One region of the Bacillus sp. FJAT-42376 genome, then DNA from elsewhere that is predicted to be linked to it. Evidence: riboswitches for the same ligand, from Rfam matches in the RefSeq annotation. Region 1 holds a riboswitch; each other region holds the start of a gene.
The links. Region 1 has a riboswitch for S-adenosylmethionine ahead of mtnW (2,3-diketo-5-methylthiopentyl-1-phosphate enolase). Riboswitches for the same ligand answer to the same signal wherever they lie in the genome.

Region 1 (5,022 bases):
ATACGGCAGATTCTGTTCAGATGCTTTTTCCAGCAAATAATCCCTTGCAATGACGAAATCCGCCATTTTCGCTGCTTCAAGATCTGTGACAGAGTCGCCTATTACAATCACTTCATCATCTGAAGCTGCGAGGCTGCGGATAATGGATGGTTTGCAGCATCCGCATTCGAGCTCGCAGCCGCTCTCCTTATCACACGGATTCGGCCATTTAATGCAAATGCGTTCTCCCTGAAAATCCGCCAGATTGCAGTAAATGCGTTCCTTTTCAATGATCCCTTCAAGAAGCGGATAAACAAAAAAATCAATGCCTCCGCTCACAATGTACAGATCGATCCCCTGTTCTTCTGTATAAGCTGCAAATTCAGCAAATCCTTCCCGGATTTCTGCCTTACTTAAAATATAGCGGATAATATCATCTCTTTTGGATGAGGGGAGGAGAGAAAACATTTTCCCTACACCCTCTTTGACAGAGATGGATCTATCCAGTACTTGATCTTTAAGACCTGCCCACTCAGGAGGAGCGAACCTTTTCATAATTTCAATAATGTTATCGCTGTTGGTGATGGTGCCATCGAAGTCGCAAAAAATAATCGGCTTCATTTCGCTGCTGCCTCATATTGTCCCCATAGCTCAAGGGCTTTTCTCAAGTGCTCATCTGTTTTGGCTTTTTCATCGAGCGGGATGCCTTCAAGAACAGCATCCACTGCCGAGCGGAAAGCCGCAGCGCCGCCTTTCGCTCCATTTGGATGACCGTGGATCCCTCCTCCTGCATTAATAATGCTGTCGAGCCCGAAGTCCTTTATGAGTACCGGCACCATTCCTGGATGGATTCCTGCAGAAGGGACAGGGAAAACCTCTTGATGCAGCCCTTCCGTCGTGCATGCTTCTGCTATTCCGAGCGCTTCCCCTTTTTCTAAGGCAACACTGCCATACGGAGAAGGGAAGAGCGAAAAGTCCGCTCCTGCAAGACGGGTCAGTTTTCCAAGAATCAGAGAATAAGAGAATCCGTAGACAGATGATGAGGCAAGCGCACCGCTCACTGCCGGATGAGCCATTATCGGCACCGGGATTTGATCATCTTCGGCAAGCGCCTGCAGGACATCGAGACCATATGCATGGACGTTAAACAGCAATGCCGTTGCGCCGGCCTCCGCTGCATATCTTGCTTTGTCCCGGAGTTCAAACGTTCTTCCCGTGAGATTGACTGCATAAAGAGAATGTTTGCCCGTTTCTTCTCTCAGCTGATCGATTATGCGGCGCCCCCGCTCTACCCGTTTAGAGAATGGCGTAAGCGGATTGTCAAAAAGGATTTCATCATCTTTGACTAAGTCCATTCCTCCCGCAAGCTGATCATAGAGCTGCTTTTCCAGATAATCGAGATCCTTGCCGATGACTCCTTTAAAAATACTCATCAGCAGCGGCCGGCCATACACACCAAGCTTCTCTCTTATTCCGCTGATTCCATATTTAGGACCCCGGAATTGTTTGGCCAGAGAATCAGAAAATTCAAGATCTAGAAGCTTCACCTCTCCGTCGAGAGACAATTTTCCGAAGACTGTCGTCAGAACAGCCGGCAGGTCCGGACTGAAATTGGCGGAAGGATAAACAATTTTAACGAGGCCTCTCGTTCTTTTTTCTCCAAAATAGGCATTCACACCCGGATCCTCTTCTAATTCTTTGACGGAAAGGACCGTCCCTTTATGCTTTTTGAGCTGTTCTTTCTCAAGGTCAGGAAGATCTGTCCAGGACCCGATTGTCAGTCCAAGCGCGATTCCTTCCGCTTTTTTTTCCAAGCTGCCTTTACGGTCATGGATTAGATAGGTTGCTGTCACTTGACTCAATTTCATTCCCCCGCTTTAAACCAAATTAAAAAGCCTCTTCCCAGGTGAGAGAAGAGGCTGTGCATAGCAATGCTGCAGTACCTTATCTCTCAGCTTTCCGCTGCAAGAATTAGCACCGTGCCCGAACGGATCCGTTCGGGTCGGTTGCCGGGCTTCATAGGGCCAGTCCCTCCGCCTGCTCTTGATAAGTACGTTATAGACCTGATAGGTTCATCAGGTTAAATTTTCAATTAATTTGGATTATTACAGGAATTCGATGCAATGTCAACCCATTTTGCAAAAAACTTTCACTCTGCTAAAGCAAAAAAACCAAGTTTTGATATTCTCTCTGCCGCTTCTTCAATCCTTTTTTCTTCTGTCAGCAGACCCACTCTCAAGTACCCTTCTCCATATTGGCCGAACCCGTTTCCAGGGGCTGTCACAACCGATGCCTTTTCAAGTAGAATGTCGGCAAATTCCTGGGACGTATACCCTTCAGGTACTTTCAGCCAGGCGAAAAAACTTCCTTTCGGTGCCTGAATCTCCCAGCCGATACTTCTGAATGCCCGGACGAGCGTGTTCCTTCGGTTTTCATACATCTCAACGAGCCCGCTTATGCTTTCCCGCCCGTTCAGCAGCGCTGCCGCAGCGGCATCCTGAACCGCGCCAAACACGCTCACGTACATATGGTCCTGAAACAGATTAATCGCCTCAATAACAGATCGATTACCTGCAGCAAAGGCCACTCTCCAGCCCGCCATGTTGAACGTTTTGGACAGGGTATACATTTCAATTCCCACTTCTTTTGCACCCGGAGTCTGCAGAAAGCTCAGGGGCTTTTCCCCGTCAAAGCCAATCGCACCGTAGGCAAAATCATGGATTGTACAAATATGATGCTTACGGGCTAATCGGACCGTCTCTTCAAAAAATTCCTCTGTTGCCGCTGCCCCTGTAGGGTTGTTCGGGTAATTCAGGAACATAAGCTTTGCTTCATCCAGGACTTCCGGCTGGATGGTTTTATAATCAGGCAAAAAACCGTTCTCTTCAAGCAGCGGCATTGTGTGCATTTCCGCTCCCGCCATTTCCACTCCGGACCAATAGTCGGGGTAGCCGGGATCCGGTACGAGGGCCATATCTCCAGGATTCATCAGGCACTGCGGGAGCTCCACCAGGCCTGCCTTTCCGCCAAACAGGACAGCGATTTCCGTTTCTGGATCAAGGGAAACGCCGTATTCTCTTTGATAGAATGCTGCCGCTGCTTCCTTCAGTGACTGTTTCCCTCTGAAGGGAGAATATTTGTGATTCAGCGGGTCTCCGGCAGCTTTTTGCAGGGCCTCTACAATAAAGGACGGGGTCGGCTGATCCGGGTTCCCCTGTCCAAGGTTAATGATGTCATAGCCTTCTTTTATCTTTTTTGCCGCCTTCAGGGACAGTGCTGCAAAGAACTGTTCTGGCAAACGGCGGAGCAGCCGGGATGGCTCAAATTGGTTCAATTTTTTCACCTTCTCAAAAAATTCTTGAAATTCTAGTCCCAAATCATATAGTGTTAGGTACAAAAAGTAAAGCAAAAATTTACCGATAGAAAGCTGGGACGGGATGACATACACCATTAGCTGTATTCAATACGATATTGCATTCGGAGATCCGGAAGAAAATAAACGGCGTGTTGCCGAAGCACTTGAAGAAGCGCATAAGGCTGGTAAATCAGATTTTATCGTTCTTCCTGAATTATGGGATACCGGGTACGATCTGACAAGACTGGACGAGATTGCTGATGCCGGTGGCCGGGATGCCCATCAATTTCTCTCCTCCCTTTCAAAAAAGTATGGGACGACGCTTGTTGCAGGTTCGATTGCTAAAAAATCCGGCGATGAAGTGACGAACACGATGCTCATTTATGACAAAGAAGGAAATCACATTCATGAATACAGTAAGCTTCATCTATTCAAGCTGATGAACGAGCACCGCTATTTAACGGGCGGAAAAGGAAGCGGCCTTTTTACAGCGGACGGCGTAACCTGTGCGGGCTTCATTTGCTATGACATCCGTTTTCCTGAATGGATGCGCGAGCATGCTGCACAGGGGGCGGAAATATTATTCGTAGCGGCAGAATGGCCTCTTCCGCGTCTTGAACACTGGAGGTCCCTGCTCATTGCAAGAGCCATCGAAAACCAGGCATTTGTTGTAGCATGCAACCGATCCGGATCGGATCCGGAAAACGAATTTGCCGGCCATTCCATTGTCATTGACCCATGGGGCAATATTTTGGCCGAAGCGGGAAAGGAGGCAGAAATTCTGCGGGCTGAAGTGGACTTGGAAGAGATTAAAAAAATCCGCAGCCAAATTCCTGTCTTCCAGGATCGCCGTCCTGAATTTTATCAATCATTTGTAAAAAAGGATTGACAGGTGCATTCTTGTACTGGTAACATTTTCATCAAGTGATTACAAAACAATAAAAACATTCAAAAAATTATAAATGAAACTCTTATCGAGAGTTGGGAGAGGGAATTGGCCCGTTGACCCCAACAGCAACCGACCGTAATACCATTGTGAAATGGGGCGCAAAAGTCAGCGCCGGAGCTATACGCTCCATAAGGCACGGTGCTAAATCCGGCAGAAAGAATCAATCTTTCTGGGAGATAAGAGGTGCGAAGACTGTCTCTTCAAGCCTCTTTCTCAAAAGGAAAGAGGCTTTTTCATTTGTCTTTATCAGGAAATCAGGAGGGAAATTAAGATGGCCATTCCACAATCATCACTTTATGAACCGCTTACTGAGAGCTCTGCTGTCGCACTCGCAGTCAGACTCGGACTATTCGAGGACCAGACAGTCCTTCACTGCGAAGAAATCGGCGACGGCAACCTAAACCTTGTCTTTCATATCACCGATCCCAAATCCGGCAAAGGCGTCATTTTAAAACAGGCGCTTCCCTATGCAAAAGTGATCGGCGAATCATGGCCGCTGACGCTGGACCGGGCACGGATTGAAAGCAGCGCCCTTGTGAAACAGGCAGAGTTCGTACCGGGGCTCGTACCCGAGGTCTTTTATACGGACCAGACGCTGGCAATCACAGTAATGGAAGACCTGTCTCATCTGCAAATCGCGAGAAAAGCGCTGATGGAAAGAAAAAATCTTCCGGCACTGGCAGGGCATATTGGAACGTTTATGGCGAGAACCCTATTTTATACAAGTGATTTTGCATTA
Region 2 (5,022 bases), 120 kb from region 1:
CCGTATTCTATCATATTATTCCATGAAAAAGAGCACCGGCATCCGATGCTCTTTCTTGTCTATTCTTTATCAAATACGCTATTTGAAATCAGCCTGAATAAATAATCCGTATGGTTCCTGAATCCCGCTTCAATGCCGATTAATGTAACCGGCTTGTCTTTTTCCTGCACGATGACTGGCTGGCCTTTAGCCGGTGCCCGGTCTTTCCAGTGGCCGGCGGTAAAGAAGGAGTCATTGTTCACAAAAGTGGCGGCAATGTTTGTGCCCTCTGTGCTGGAATACCAAACGGGTCCGTATACGAAACCGGCATCGTTCCTGCTGTAACCGGCAGTAAGAGGGGATGGGAGATAATCCACTTTTACAATTCCGTTGCTGCTGGAAAAGCCTTTATTGATCTCCACTTCCGTTAATCCTGCAGCTTTTGCTGCCTGTGAACCGCCTGCTCCGATTGCGATGAAATGGCCATCCTGTTCGACAAACTGCTTGATCTGTCCGTTAAACCTTTTCAGTTCCTCTTCATCGGTTAAACCGAATTCTTTATTGGCTTCGCTGAGCCTATAGGATGTAAGGCTGGCGCTTCCGCTGTAAATAAAGGTATCAAAGCCATTTAATCCATTATTGGCTACATCTCTCGGATGAACTTCCGACACTTGGAATCCAAGCCGTTCGAGGGCGAGCTTTGTGCCTGAATGGGACTGGACTTTGCCCAGACCGCCATCCTTTAAGATCGCAACTCTGTGCTTTTTAAGCGGGATGGCATCTTTAGGGACTGCTTTGGTGCGTAAGGTTAATCCTGATACCTGAACCGCTCTCTGAATCGCTTTCCCTTTTTCCGCAGCGTAAAAATTTCCTTCGTTATCCTTTTTGACGGAAACGCCCTGATCAATAAGAGAGTTCACAAGGCGGACCGCATTTACAGATGTATTCGGAATGGAGTAGGGTCCTTTGCCAATGAGTTTTCCGCGGACATTTTCCTCCCGAACTTCTTTCGTTTGGACGTTCACATCCTCCTGGCTTTTGATGGCATCAAAGCCCCAAAGCTCAGAGAGATTCCAGGCGGAAATGTCGTACATAGCGTCAATATCGTTTGTAATGTCTTCACCGTCCCATAAGAACGCATTAGCCAAGCCGGCCTTTGCCTGGTTAAGATCCACAATATACGTTCCTTTTTCATAGCGCTTTCCATCTGCGCGAAATGGCTTAGCCGCCTGCTCCACTTTCACATCATTTTTAAGTAAGTGCTGGACAACCTTTTGCACCGCGCTGTTATCCTTTTTATTTTCCGGGATGATGTAGCTGTCAGGATAAAAGCCATCTTTATTGTTCGGATGCTCCCCCTTGACTCCGCGGTCAAACACTTCAAGCTGGTCTTGAAGCATGGCCTGTTTATTCTGTAAAGCGAACTCCAGGGCCCCATTCACAGCATCGACCTGCCATTTCACTCCGTCCCAGTCATTTGTCGGTGCTTCCAATGTATAGCCCAGGCCGCCATGAAGCATAGCATAAGCCGGGGTGTAAATAGGAGGGTAGACATCCCAGCCGGATTTTGAATCTCTTAATGGGATGTGAGTGCCTTCCAGTGTTTTGTACAATTCGGTCTCATAGTGATCTCTTTCGCTGACAATATTCGATTCCATCGCTTCTGCCTGCTGATTCATCCACTTATAAAGCAAATCGTATTCGTAATTCGGGTTATGAGGGGGTGTACCCGGAAGAATCAATCCCGGATGCTTTGCTTCCCCGCGTTGCCTGACATAACCGTGAAGATCAAGAAGAACGAGAGGGTTGAGCTCGGCGATTTGCTTAACGGCCGCTTCCGTTTCAGGCTGGGACTGGGTCACGAAATCACGGTTCAGATCAATTCCGTTTCCGTTAAAGCGGGTAGCATCGACACGTCCGTCAGGATTCGCGTCCACATTGATAATCAGTGTGAAGTTCTTCAGTATCTCCTTAGTTTCCTGATCATTCTTAAATCCATACCGTTCAATTAACCGGAGCGCTGCATCTGTTCCGACAAATTCGGTTCCATGAATGGAGGCATGAATCAAAATCGGGGGCTTAATATCCGGATTGGCTTTCAGGTAGCGCTGCGCTTTTTCCGGATTTTCTCTCATGAGTTTCCGCAATCCCTTGTACTTAAGTTCACTCTGCTTAGACTTGCTGTCTGAAATGGTGACCGTGTACAAATTTTTGCCGGTGGAAGATTTTCCTGTAATGTCCAATTGAACTCGGCTGCTTTGCTTTTCATAGGACTCCAGTTTGCTTCTAAGAGCATCATACGTTATGTAGTCATATTGTTCTGAATTGAAAAGACTCTGCTTTCGTTCAGTCTCCCCGGCCAGTGCTTGAGCGGGAAGAAGACTTCCCAGTAGACTTGCGCTCAGTAAAACGGATAAAATCGGCTTCTTCTTCATTTCTTTCCTCCTAAAATTTTTACAACACAGAAAAGCCTCTTTCCGGATAAGAAAGAGGCTTTGCACACAAAGGGATCCCTCTCTCTTATCTGTCAGCGTAATCGCTGCAAGAATTAGCACCGTATTGACCATGGTCAACCGGTTGCCGGGCTTCATAGGGCTTGTCCCTCCGCCTGCTCTTGATAAAAGAGTTTTCGTATTGAATTAGTTTGAATTATAGAGGATTTTAACAGCGCGTCAATATGAAAATAGGAAAATGATTCTTTGTGTTTAGGAGAAAATGGTAAAATAGGAACAGGTTATGGAGAAGGAAGATTACATGAATACAATCTTTAGTTTTATTTTACCCCCTCAACTTAATGATTGTTACTAGCTATATAACATTGAAAATTGAAGTGAAATATTGTTTCCTTCCGGCTTTGATTCTTCCTGCTGCCGTTTTTTCTAAATTTAGAAGGATTCGGGCCGGTCCTATCCAGCAAATACTTTTCTAGTGCTCTTTTACTTGGAGCAATCGTAAATGGAATGACGGCTCTAATCATGAGGAAAAGCTGAAATCGTATCGAGTAGTGCCCTTTACAAAAGAATATATTGCCCGATCAGCAGGAATACCCTTAATATGGAAAGGTGAAGTGAACGAATGAAGATAGGAGAATCCCATGATAATAAAGAATCGGTTATTTGAGGTGAAAGGCCTTACCTATTCAATCAGGTCTGCTATGCATGAAGATGCTGGGATGCTCTCCAAGGTAAGAGTCCGCATTGATGGAGAAACAGAAAATATGGATAGGGAACAGGGAGAGGGATTGATCGACGAAGCAGGCTTTGAACGGCTGATTAAGAATGATACGGAAATGCCCGGCCATTTGTTTTTAGTGGCCGAGGTGGAGGGGGAGATTGTCGGATTTTCAAGGTGTGAAGGAAATCAGCTGAAAAGATCCTCACACAAAGCAGAATTCGGAGTGGGCGTGCTGAAGGACTTCTGGGGGTACGGGATTGGCGTGAATCTATTAAAAGAATCGATTGCCTGGGCCGACTCCAATGGGATCAAGAAAATGAACTTAAATGTACTGGAAACGAATGACCGGGCGATAAAGATTTACAGCAGTCTCGGATTTGAAACAGAAGGTGTTTTAAAAAAGGATAAGCTTTTATCAGACGGCAAATTCTACAGCACCATCCTTATGGGAAGATGGAATGGGTCATAATCCAAAACAGGGAGATTAATAGAAATATGTCCAATATAACGATCAAAAGAGCTTCCCTATCGGACGCTGAAACGCTGACAAACATCATGAAGGCAACCTTTGATGCAGAAGCAAAGAGGTGGCTGAGGGAAGAGGAACCTATCATAGATTACAATATTCAGCCGCCGGGATATCAATCCATACATATGACTGAATACAGTATCCGTGAGTTAGTCTATTACAAAATCCTCGCAGATGAAATGATAGCAGGCGGATTGATTATGACAATCGCAGGCGATTTGCACGCGAGAATTGACCGTATTTTTGTAAGCACTTCCTTGCAGGGGAGGGGAATCGGATCGATTGCTCTTAAATTGGCCGAAGAGGCGTACCCGCAGGTATCTTCCTGGGAGCTGGAAACATCCAGCAGGCAGCTGAATAATCATTATTTTTATGAAAAAGCGGGTTTTGAAAGAGCGTATGAATCTGAGGATGAATTCTGTTATGAAAAACGGAAGGAGTCATCTAATCATTCGAAAGCCACTCAAAATCAGGATCTGTCAGGAACACATTATGAAAGCTGCGGGATGGACGAAAGTGATTTCTTTAAGGTGAATTTAGCCGGCAGCTCCGTCAGCAACAGCAATGTGATGAACACTCATTTCAGTAATTGCAATTTGAGCCAGTCCAGGTTTCAAAACATTAATTTCAGAAACAGCCTGCTCGCAGATTTAAATTTGTCCGGCAGCCGGATCGACCATGTAACGATGGGCGGGGTTCAGTTTAAGGATACGAGCCTTGAAGAGAATCAGCAGCCTGTCACATTTGAACGATGTGACCTGAAAGGCAGCCGCTTTATGGAGTGCAATCTGCAGGAGGTGGAGATTCAGCAAAGCGATTTGGAAGGTATGAGGATCAATGGGATTTCGGTGAAGGAATTGTTTGATGTGTATGAAAAGGCTGTAAAACACACCTGATTTGGGGTGTGTTTTTTTGTGGAGGGAATGGCGTTGCACTGACCCCCGCTCCTCTACCGTACTAAACCTCCGTCCCCGCTCTCTGCAAGCTCTTGTCCACCATCCTTTTAGCACAGTTTTCCTCTGACCCCCGATACGGTGCTGTATTGGGGGTCAGTGCAAACCAAACCGATAATGGAACAATCGCCCCAATCGCCCACCCCGCCCAATCACTCCAAACAGCTCCACCCCTCATCACCTTCCCTCCCCAACAAACGTCTCCCGAAACCTTACCGCTTTCTTCGTTAATGACCGGTCCTTCAGCCAAATCAGCGCACAATCGGAAAGAATGGCCGCATCCTGTATACGGACGGCTTTTAGTCCGGAATTTGGGAATGCGAGCAACGCAGATTCAGGAAGCATGGCGGCGCCGACTCCTTCGCGGACTAAGGACATCAGCATGGC
Region 3 (5,022 bases), 140 kb from region 1:
TTGCGTGATCACCTTATGATAAAAGGGGAAAGCCGTTCCGTACGCCTGGAACGGCTGACTGAAGACCAGATGCTGGTCTATTTTTTTTGCACATAGAGCCCTTCTCCCTTGCGCCACTCTGCGTATAAAACGTGCTTGTAGGAGTGAATGTCCTGAGCAGAAAGTTCCTTTTTCAGCCACTCTTCCTCGAGACCCGCCTCCTCCAGATTGTCTCTTTGTACCGACCCATCGAGCACGAGGCTGTAAGGGAGGACCGGACTGGTTCCGCTAAAAGAAAAATCAGACCGGACGGGAAGGTCGTACTGCGGCTTTTTCAGAATGCTCACACTGCCATCCGTTTCCAGGATGGCGAACTCAATTTCCCTCATGGAAAAGGTTCCCTTCGACCGGATAAGATGCTGAAGCTGATTTAGATCAAGCTTCTCTTTTTTTAGCTGGCTTCTTAAAATCTGTCCGTTCCGAATAATGATGGTCGGACTTCCTTCCATGATTATCCTTGCTTTATTCGATTTCTGGGTCAGCCATTCTATAACGAAAATTAAGAGACCCCAGACAAAAATGGCAAATATAATATCAATAAGTCCAATTTCATCATCATAGACTGCGTTTCCCACCAGTTCGCCTAATACAAGGGCAGATATAAAGTCAAACGTGGTTATTTGTGTAATTTGAGTTTTTCCAAGCAGTCTGGACATTACAAACAATCCAAAAAAGCCAACGACCAGCTCGGCCGTGATCCGGTACATATCCATTGTCATCACCCTTTATAGGTTGCACACGAAAAAAGGTTTTCAATCAAAGAAAAACAGACAGCGTGTCGCTGTCTGTTATGTACGGCTCTTAATCATCGTCACATGGGGGATGCCGGCGTCCATAAAAACTCCGGAACGGACATCATACCCAAGCTTTTCGTAAAAAGGTATGGCTTGCGTCTGGGCATTCAGTTTGAATTTCTCAATGTTGGGAGCAGCAACAATTTCAAGCTCCTTCATAATCAGACTGCCTGCGCCTTTTCCTCGGTGGGAAGGGAGGATGCAGATGCGTTCAAGCTTGCCGTATCCGTCTACTTCACGAATTCTGCCTGTGCCGACCGGCTCGCTTTCGTCGTATAGAACGACATGGACCGATGTTTCTTCATTTTCGTCCACTTCTTCCTCTGCAGGCACTTGCTGTTCTTCTACAAATACCTTCATCCGGATTGAGAAGGCATCCTGCATTTCTTTTTCCGTTTGGACAACTTTTGCGTGCATTAGAGTTCTCCTTTTTCAAGGATAAACGTTTCATAAACCGTCCAGGCACCGTTTTCAAGCTGGTACAGCAGATGGAAACGGTCAATCAGTTCGATGTGATGATTTTCCTGCATTTTCAGCTGTCCTAAAACATCCGCCATCTCCGCATCGGAAAGCTTTTGGCCAATCGTAATGTGAGGGACAAAAGAATACTCAGGCTTGGAATCAAGGGAACCGGAATGCAGCGCGGCGTGAAGGTCCATCAGTTCATCTGTTGGCTCTACCTTCAGGTAAATAACATTGTTAACCGGTGAAAAAGAACTGATTTTCTGCACTTCCAGCTTAATCGGACTGTGGCCGTTGGCAAGAGATCGTAGTTCTTTGGAAATCGCCTTAATTTCTTCATCCGACGCTTCAAACGGAGCCTTAAGCGTCAAATGCGGCGGAATGAGTGCATAGTGAGGGTCATAGCGTTTTCGATAGGAATTCGCCAGATCTTGAAGTTTTTTAGCCGGGAATAAGACAATTCCATATTTCATTTAGGTTCCCTCCAGTAGTAAGGATGATTTAATTAAAACATGGCTTTAAGCGCCTTTGGAAGCAAAGGCTGCCAATGTGTCCATGTGTGGTCCCCATCAAATTCTTCATATGTGTAGGGAAATCCTTTTTTTTCGATCGCTTTTTGCAATAAGCGATTGGGTTCGATGAAATTCTCCACCTTGCCCGCAGTCGTTTTGACTTCTGTTTCTTTTTTGCCGATCTGATGATAGATGGTCATATCAGCACTTGCAGCTGCCTCGGCCGCCTTGAGCACTTGATCATCTACATAAGGTGACTGCATAATTATTTTACCAAATATACTCGGATAGTCGAGGGCTGTCATAAAACCAATGGTCGCTGCGAGAGAATCCCCGATCAGCGCCCGCCCCTGTCCAACCTGGTAAGTTGGAAACTCTCTGTCTAGAAAAGGGACAAGTTCATGGGCAAGAAAGCGTTTATAGGCAGAGAACTTTTCTCCGTCCGGATGGTACTTAGCCCGCCGGTCCTGAACATTCTGATATGGAATTCCGACAATGATCAGGTTTTCCGCATCGCCGTTTTCAAGCAGTGCTTCATATTGCCGGGCAATGCGCCCGAGCCTGAAATAATCCTGTCCATCCTGCGCAATGAGCAAGCTGTATTTATACAGCGGGGAGTAGTTTTTCGGCAAGTATGTAAGGACAGTCAATTCTTCGTTCAATGCTTCTGAGAAAAAAGACGATTCTTTAACGACTCCAGTTTGCTTCTCCACAGTTAAATCCTCCAGATGAATAGATTGATCATGATTAGAATCCGATTCTGCGCCTGGCTCCGGCCGTTTGCTTCTTTGGGGCTGCAGGACAGGACGCCGCGCTTTTAGCAGAACTTCTATACTAGAAGCGCCCTGCGCATTTGGAATATGACGGATAAGATGTTTGTACTAAGTTTTTGCGTCTAGCTCCGGCCGCTAGCCGTTCGGCCGCTTCGCTTCTTCTGTCAGGGCAAAAAGCGCCCTTCTGTCAGAAGCTCCACCGTCTTTCACGGCTGGGCAAGCGCCCTACGCTTTAGGAGTATAACGGATAAGTGTTTGTACTAAGTTTTTGCGTCTAGCTCCGGCGCCTAGCCCCTCGAGGTCATAAGCCACTCAACCTGCGAAAGGAAAAACGCCTTTCTCCGGCTGATTGTCTTATGCTTGTCGGGGGCCTGCAGGAGGCAGGTCAGTTCTGCGTTGCGGCAGGACGCCGCGCACTTAGCAGAACATCCTTCCTAAAAGCGCCTCCGCTTTAGGAGTATAACGGATAAGATGTTTGTACTGAGTTTTTGCGTCTAGCTCCGGGCGCTAGCCGTTCGGCCGCTTCGCTTCTTCTGTCAGGGCAAAAAGCGCCCTTCGGTCAGAAGCTCCACCGTCTCTCACGGCTGGGCAAGCGCCCTCCGCTTTTAATTTGTATTCGCTTCCACTTATTTTATCATGATTCGGCAAAAAATGCTGTTGCGGAGAAAATGGGGAAAGTTTGCATGAAAGGCTTGTCAAATTCATAGAATTGCGTTAAGGTTATACAAAATTCATATATTTCCGATTATTTATTCTTATCCAGAGAGGTGGAGGGACTGGCCCTGCGAAACCTCAGCAACCGGCAGAACGCTTTATGCGTGCCAAGGTGCTAAATCCAGCAAGCGAGCTTGGGAGATGAGAAGAAGAACTGTTCAGCGACAAGCCTTCTTCTTATTTTAGAGGAAGGCTTTTTGAATTTCTATTTTTCAGAAACGAGGGTGTAAAAATGACAAAACATACAGAAACGATTCTGGCTCAAATTGGAAACCGCAGTGAACAGACCACGGGCGCTGTCAATCCTCCTATCTATTTAACGACTGCTTACCGGCACGCTGGCATTGGGGAATCGACCGGTTTTGATTACATCCGGACCGGCAATCCGACCCGTGCCATTGCCGAGAAAGCACTGGCTGACCTTGAAGGGGGAGATCAGGGCTTTGCTTTCAGCTCTGGAATGGGCGCGATCCAAACGATTATGGCCCTGTTTAAAACCGGAGATGATTTGATTGTTTCCTCCGATATTTATGGAGGAACGTACCGGCTGTTTGAACAGGAATGGCGGAAATACGGCTTAACTTTCCAATATGATACGTTTACTGACCTGGGGGATACAGAGGCCCGGATTCTGCCAAATACAAAAGCGATTTTTCTGGAGACACCGACGAATCCGCTTATGCAGGAGGCAGACATTGCAGCGGTGGCTGAAGTAGCGAAGCGCCATGGTTTGCTTTTGATCGTGGACAACACGTTCTACACACCGGTTATTCAGCAGCCGATTAAGAGCGGAGCGGACATTGTCATCCACAGTGCGACTAAATACCTCGGGGGACACAATGATCTCCTTGCCGGGATCGTGGTAGCGAAAGGGCAGGAGCTTTGTGCGGAACTCGCTTCCCATCATAATGCGATCGGCGCGGTTCTCGCACCGTTTGATTCGTGGCTATTGATCAGGGGGTTAAAAACGCTCGCGCTTCGGATGAGGCAGCATGAACAGAATGCAGCTGAAATAGCCGGATTCCTGGAAGAAGCCCCGGAGGTAACCGATGTGCTTTACCCGGGCCGGGGAGGCATGCTGTCGTTCCGGATCGCGAAAGAGGAATGGGTGAATCCTTTTTTGAAACAGTTGAAAACGATCACCTTCGCTGAAAGTTTAGGCGGGGTTGAGAGTTTAATGACGTATCCAGCCACTCAAACGCATATGGATATACCGGAAGAAATACGTACGGCAAACGGTGTCTGTAACCGGCTTCTGCGCTTCTCGGTCGGAATCGAGCACGCAGAAGATCTGATAGCCGATTTAAAGCAGGCATTCCAGGCTGTGAAGGAGGAGGAAAAAATTGAGCAATACTGATTGGTCCATCCAGACAAAGCTGCTGCACAATAGCCATAAGACAGATAAGGAAACGGGAGGGGTCAGTGTCCCCGTCCACTTATCATCCACCTTCCACCAGTCCGATTTTGATCAGTTCGGTAAATACGATTACGCACGCTCCGGGAACCCGACGAGAGAAGTGCTTGAAAATGCGATTGCCGACCTTGAGGGCGGTACGCGGGGATTTGCTTTTTCATCCGGAATGAGCGCAATCTCGACCGCATTCCTTTTGCTGTCAAAAGGGGATCATGTTCTGGTTACTGAGGACGTATACGGAGGAACGTACCGCATGGTCACAGAGGTGCTGAGCCGGTTTGGCATTGAGTATACGTTTGTGGATATGACGGATC
Region 4 (5,022 bases), 1.6 Mb from region 1:
CTACGGTCGCCCCGCACCATGTTTTAAGATCTGATTTTTCTGTGCTGTAGTTATATACACGACGGAGAATGGCTTGGATTTTCGCAACCAGGACATCAAAGTGAAAAGGTTTTTGAATATAGTCATCTGCCCCAAACTGCATGGACATGACAATATCTGATGGATGATCCCTCGAGGATAGGAAAATAATCGGGACGCTGGAATGGGACCGGATCATCCGGCACCAATGAAAGCCGTCGTATTTTGGCAATTGAATGTCTATAATCACAAGGTCCGGATTAATTTCAGTATATTCCTGGAAAACGCAGCTGAAATCTTCTACTCCGAAAATTTCATAAGACCATTGAGACAGCCGGTCTTTTATCTCCGTAAACAGACTCGCATCATCCTCTATCAATAGAACTTTAAACAAAAGAATCACCACACTTTCAGTAGACTTTTACAATAATTGTATCATAGGAGGAAAAATAGAGAGGATACCTGTCTAATATCAAATGACAAAAAATAAAAATTGTTATTTGTTTTTAATTTTGCTATGATTGTTTTATTAACGAGCAGGAGGTTCTATTTGATGATGGACAATATGAAAATGGGTGACTCTTCTATTTCAAGAATCGGTCTTGGTTTAATGGGCATGTCAGACCTGTATGGCGCAGCGGACAGAAAGGAAAGCATCGCGACCATTCATGAAGCGCTGGAAAGAGGCATCACTCTTTTTGACACAGGGGATTTCTATGGAACCGGCCATAACGAGCTTTTGCTTCGGGAAGCTTTGCAGGGGAGAAATCGGGAGAATGCATTCATTGCTGTAAAAACGGGGGTGCTGAGATCCCCGGATGGCGGCTGGATTGGAATGAATAACCGACCGGAGGCAATTAAAAATAACTTGGCACAAACCCTTCAGAAGCTGGGTACGGACTACATTGATTTGTATCAGCCGGCACGCGTTGATCCAAGTGTACCGATTGAGGAAACAGTCGGGGCTATTGCAGATATGGTAAAAGCGGGCTATGTAAAGCACATCGGACTTTCTGAAGCGAATGCTGACACCATTCGCCGGGCTCACAAGGTTCATCCGATCAGTTGGCTTCAAATTGAATATTCTCTATTCAGCCGTGGGATTGAAACAGAAATCCTGCCGACACTAAGGGAACTCGGGATCAGCCTGTCTGCCTACGGTGTGCTTTCACGCGGATTGCTGAGCGGCAAGTGGTCCAAGGACCGTCAAGGCGCTCCCGATTTCCGTTCTTTTGCTCCGCGCTTCATGGGAGAAAACCTGGATAAGAACCTCGCTCTCGTAGAAAAACTGCGCAAAATTGCGGAAGAAAAACAAGCAAATGTGGCACAGCTTGCAATTGCATGGGTTCTTTCTAAAGGTGAGGATGTTATGCCGCTGATCGGTGCCCGTAAACGTTCCCAGCTTCAAGATGCATTTGGCGCCTTGAATCTTAAGCTCACTGAAGCGGAACTTGCCGGAATCGAAGAGGCGGTTCCGGCTGAAGATGTGGCCGGAACACGCTATGCCGCTGAACAAATGGGGACGCTGGGGGTTGAATAAAGAATGGCAGAGCCATTAACAAAGGAAATGATTTTAGATGCGGCCGAACAAGTACTGCGCCGTTTTGGTCCGGAGAAAACGAGTGTGGTGGATGTGGCGCGGGTCCTGAATATTAGCCACGGAACCATTTACCGTCATTATCCAAGCAAGGATTCTTTGAAGGAGGCGGTAGCAGAAAGATGGCTCCACAGCATCATCCAGCCCCTTGAAAGTGTGTTTAAGGAAGAATGCTCGTCTGCAGACCGGCTTTATAGATGGGTGGAAACGCTAATCAGCATCAAGCATTCCCTTGTAAAGGAGGATCCTGAGCTTTTTGCGATGTATACGTCTCTTGCTGAGGAGTCCGTAGATGTAATCGGCGCTCATATTGAAGAGCTGATTGGCCAGATTATTCCGATCATTCAAGAAGGAACCGCAAACGGCGAGTTCGAGTCATTGGATCCGGAAGCGGCTGCTAAAGGGGTCTTTTTCGCGACTGCTAAGTTCCACCACCCTGCGCATGCAAAAGAATGGGGATCTCCTGATATTATGGAGGAATTCCGCATGGTGTGGGATTTGATTCTAACTGGAATCGTGAAATAGAAATAATGAAAAAATGAAAACCGGTCTTTTGTGAAGGGCGGCACCTTTCCTGAAAATCTATTCTGGAAAGGGAAAACAAGCAGATGATCAAGTCATCTGCTTGTTTTTTTCTAAACAGACTGTTTCGCCTCCGCAATCACTCCTTCCAAAGACATTTTCATGCATCCATTGTCCATTACATAAAGCTTCTGGTTAGCGTTCAGCTTGTTTGCCATTGCTCATCCTCCTTGTTTTTATGTAACCGTTTTCTGTTTCGTGGTTTCATTTAAGTCATAAACATATCTATTAAAGAAATGTTGACAATCTTCTGATAGATTGATAGTGTTATAAAAAAATAATTTCTTATCCAGAGAGGTGGAGGGACTGGCCCTTTGAAGCCTCAGCAGCAGGTCTGTACAGACACTGTGCTAATTCCAGCGGGTGAATAACCTGATAGATAAGCTTGTTCTTTTATTTGTCAGTTACGCACTCTTTGCAAAAAGGGTGCGTTTTTCATTTTTCTGGGTGTGAAACAAAGGAGAGTCAAGATGGAGAGAGAGACTGGATTTCAGCGGAAAATGCAATCAAGACATCTGATTATGCTTTCACTCGGAGGTGTAATCGGGACCGGATTATTCCTGAGTACAGGCTATACCATTCAGCAGGCAGGTCCATTAGGAACGCTTCTTTCCTACCTTGTTGGAGCGGTGGTCGTTTACCTTGTTATGCTTTGTCTGGGAGAGCTATCGGTACATATGCCTGAAACAGGGGCTTTTCACAGCTATGCTGCTAAATACATTGGGCCTGGAACAGGCTACACGGTTGCCTGGCTGTACTGGCTGACGTGGACGGTTGCGCTCGGATCGGAGTTTACAGCGGCCGGGCTGCTGATGCAAAGGTGGTTTCCATCCGTCAATGTCTGGATATGGAGTGCGCTGTTTGCGGTTTTAATCTTTGTTTTAAATGCGGTGACCGTTAAATTTTTTGCAGAATCAGAGTTCTGGTTCTCTTCTGTGAAGGTGGCAGCGATCGTCATCTTCATCATCTTGGGCGGAGCTGCCATGATCGGGATTCTTCCTCTGGCTGATTCTGAACCTGCTCCTTTCCTGTCAAACTTCACAAATGAAGGCTTGTTCCCAAATGGAGCGTTTGCCGTTCTGATGACGATGCTTGCCGTGAATTTTGCCTATTCAGGGACAGAACTGATCGGCATCGCTGCCGGAGAAACGGAGAATCCGGAAAAAACCATACCTAAGGCGATACGGACAACGGTGTGGCGATTGATTATTTTTTTCGTTGGAACGATTGTTGTCCTGTCTGCTCTGCTGCCTTCCTCGGATGCCGGTGTGCTGAAAAGCCCGTTTGTGGCGGTTTTCGAGAGAATCGGAATTCCTTATGCTGCGGAAGTGATGAATTTTGTTATCCTGACCGCCATTTTATCCGCCGCCAACTCTGGTTTGTATGCGGCGTCCAGAATGCTCTGGTCCCTTGCGGATAAGAAAACGATCTCTCCTGTTTTTGCAAAAGTAACGAAGCGCGGCGTGCCGTTAAATGCTCTTTTTCTCAGCATGGCCGGAGGCGGCTTGGCCCTGCTGTCGAGTGTCATCGCTCCGGACACGGTCTACATCGTCCTTGTTTCGATTTCAGGGCTGGCTGTCGTCGCGGTTTGGATGAGCATCAGCGCGTCTCAATTTTTCTTTAGAAGGCAATATATCAGGCAGGGGAAATCGGTAGAGGACCTGGGATACCGGACACCGCTATATCCATTCGTGCCGATTGCATCTTTCGTCCTTTGTCTCGCGTCACTGATCGGAATCGCCTTTGATCCGACACAGAGGATTGCCCTCTATTGCGGCATTCCCTTTATCCTGTTTTGCTACGGAAGCTATTATGTAACTCAGACTATGAAGAAAAGGGGCGAAGTTTATGCCGAAAAAACTCAATCCAATTGAAGAGATTTTAGCTGCCTATCCCATCATGATTCTTGATGGCGCTCTTGCTACAGAGCTCGAGCGGCATGGCTGTCATTTAGATGATCCCCTGTGGTCGGCAAAAGTGCTGCTCGAAAATCCTGAATTGATTTATCAGGTTCATACAGATTATTTCCGTGCCGGAGCTGACTGCGCGATTACGGCAAGCTACCAGGCGACGGTCGATGGATTTTCAAAACGGGGAATGGAAGAAGCGGAGGCACTGAATCTTATCAAAAAAACAGTGCAGCTCGCTAAGAAGGCAAGAGACGATTTTTGGGAGGGAAAAGAGCAGGCGAACCGTCCTAAACCGCTTGTTGCAGCATCGATTGGCCCTTATGGAGCCTATCTTGCTGATGGATCAGAGTATAGAGGAAACTATGGTGTGACCGATGAAGTGCTGGCTGCTTTTCACCGTCTTAGAATGGCAGCCTTAATAGAAGCGGGTGCGGATGTGCTGGCCATTGAAACCATTCCTTCCCTTCAGGAAGCAAGAGTTTTAGCCTCGCTTGTAAAAGAATTCCCGGAAACTTATGCATGGCTGTCTTTTTCCTTAAAAAATGATGCGCAAATCAGTGACGGCACACCGCTTGAGAAATGTGCAGAGCTATTGGAAGGAAACAGCCAAATTGCCGCGATCGGAATCAATTGTGCTCCGGCTTCTCTTATTGCGGAATCCGTTAAAAGACTCAGCGCCCAGACCGAAAAACCGGTAATTGTCTATCCGAACTCAGGAGAAGCATATGATGCCGCCACAAAAACGTGGCATGGGCATGAATCCGATCATGAACTGGATCATGAATCAAAAGACTGGTATCGTGCCGGGGCCCGGCTGATAGGCGGTTGCTGCCGGACAGGCCCGCAGCATATTGAAAGACTTTCGGAAAAGTGGCGGGCAGCTGAGAAAGGGCTGGAGCGGGCATGATATACTTG

Region 2: it holds a riboswitch for S-adenosylmethionine, as region 1 does, so the genes downstream of both, CEF21_RS08860 (M14 family zinc carboxypeptidase) here and mtnW (2,3-diketo-5-methylthiopentyl-1-phosphate enolase) in region 1, are expected to answer to the same signal.
Region 3: it holds a riboswitch for S-adenosylmethionine, as region 1 does, so the genes downstream of both, CEF21_RS08795 (methionine biosynthesis PLP-dependent protein) here and mtnW (2,3-diketo-5-methylthiopentyl-1-phosphate enolase) in region 1, are expected to answer to the same signal.
Region 4: it holds a riboswitch for S-adenosylmethionine, as region 1 does, so the genes downstream of both, mmuP (S-methylmethionine permease) here and mtnW (2,3-diketo-5-methylthiopentyl-1-phosphate enolase) in region 1, are expected to answer to the same signal.

The regions. Positions count from the first base shown of each region.
Region 1 covers NZ_CP033906.1:1,871,385-1,876,406, reverse strand. The annotation lists gene CEF21_RS09460 (2-hydroxy-3-keto-5-methylthiopentenyl-1-phosphate phosphatase) at 1-600, opposite strand, end outside; gene mtnW (2,3-diketo-5-methylthiopentyl-1-phosphate enolase) at 597-1,841, opposite strand; SAM riboswitch class I at 1,921-2,032, opposite strand; gene CEF21_RS09450 (pyridoxal phosphate-dependent aminotransferase) at 2,129-3,313, opposite strand; gene CEF21_RS09445 (carbon-nitrogen family hydrolase) at 3,417-4,223, shown strand; SAM riboswitch class I at 4,303-4,466, shown strand; gene mtnK (S-methyl-5-thioribose kinase) at 4,555-5,022, shown strand, end outside.
Region 2 covers NZ_CP033906.1:1,747,830-1,752,851, forward strand. The annotation lists gene CEF21_RS08860 (M14 family zinc carboxypeptidase) at 60-2,414, opposite strand; SAM riboswitch class I at 2,497-2,603, opposite strand; gene CEF21_RS08865 (GNAT family N-acetyltransferase) at 3,074-3,622, shown strand; gene CEF21_RS08870 (GNAT family N-acetyltransferase) at 3,649-4,578, shown strand; gene CEF21_RS21240 (hypothetical protein) at 4,640-4,813, opposite strand; gene CEF21_RS08875 (LysR family transcriptional regulator) at 4,813-5,022, opposite strand, start outside.
Region 3 covers NZ_CP033906.1:1,733,921-1,738,942, forward strand. The annotation lists gene CEF21_RS08770 (tRNA-binding protein) at 1-8, shown strand, start outside; gene CEF21_RS08775 (DUF421 domain-containing protein) at 78-752, opposite strand; gene CEF21_RS08780 (GNAT family N-acetyltransferase) at 828-1,250, opposite strand; gene CEF21_RS08785 (YjcG family protein) at 1,250-1,768, opposite strand; gene CEF21_RS08790 (alpha/beta hydrolase) at 1,801-2,520, opposite strand; SAM riboswitch class I at 3,333-3,442, shown strand; gene CEF21_RS08795 (methionine biosynthesis PLP-dependent protein) at 3,527-4,651, shown strand; gene metC (cystathionine beta-lyase) at 4,638-5,022, shown strand, end outside.
Region 4 covers NZ_CP033906.1:223,320-228,341, reverse strand. The annotation lists gene CEF21_RS01075 (response regulator transcription factor) at 1-412, opposite strand, end outside; gene CEF21_RS01070 (aldo/keto reductase) at 572-1,558, shown strand; gene CEF21_RS01065 (TetR/AcrR family transcriptional regulator) at 1,562-2,140, shown strand; SAM riboswitch class I at 2,480-2,583, shown strand; gene mmuP (S-methylmethionine permease) at 2,668-4,071, shown strand; gene mmuM (homocysteine S-methyltransferase) at 4,046-5,014, shown strand.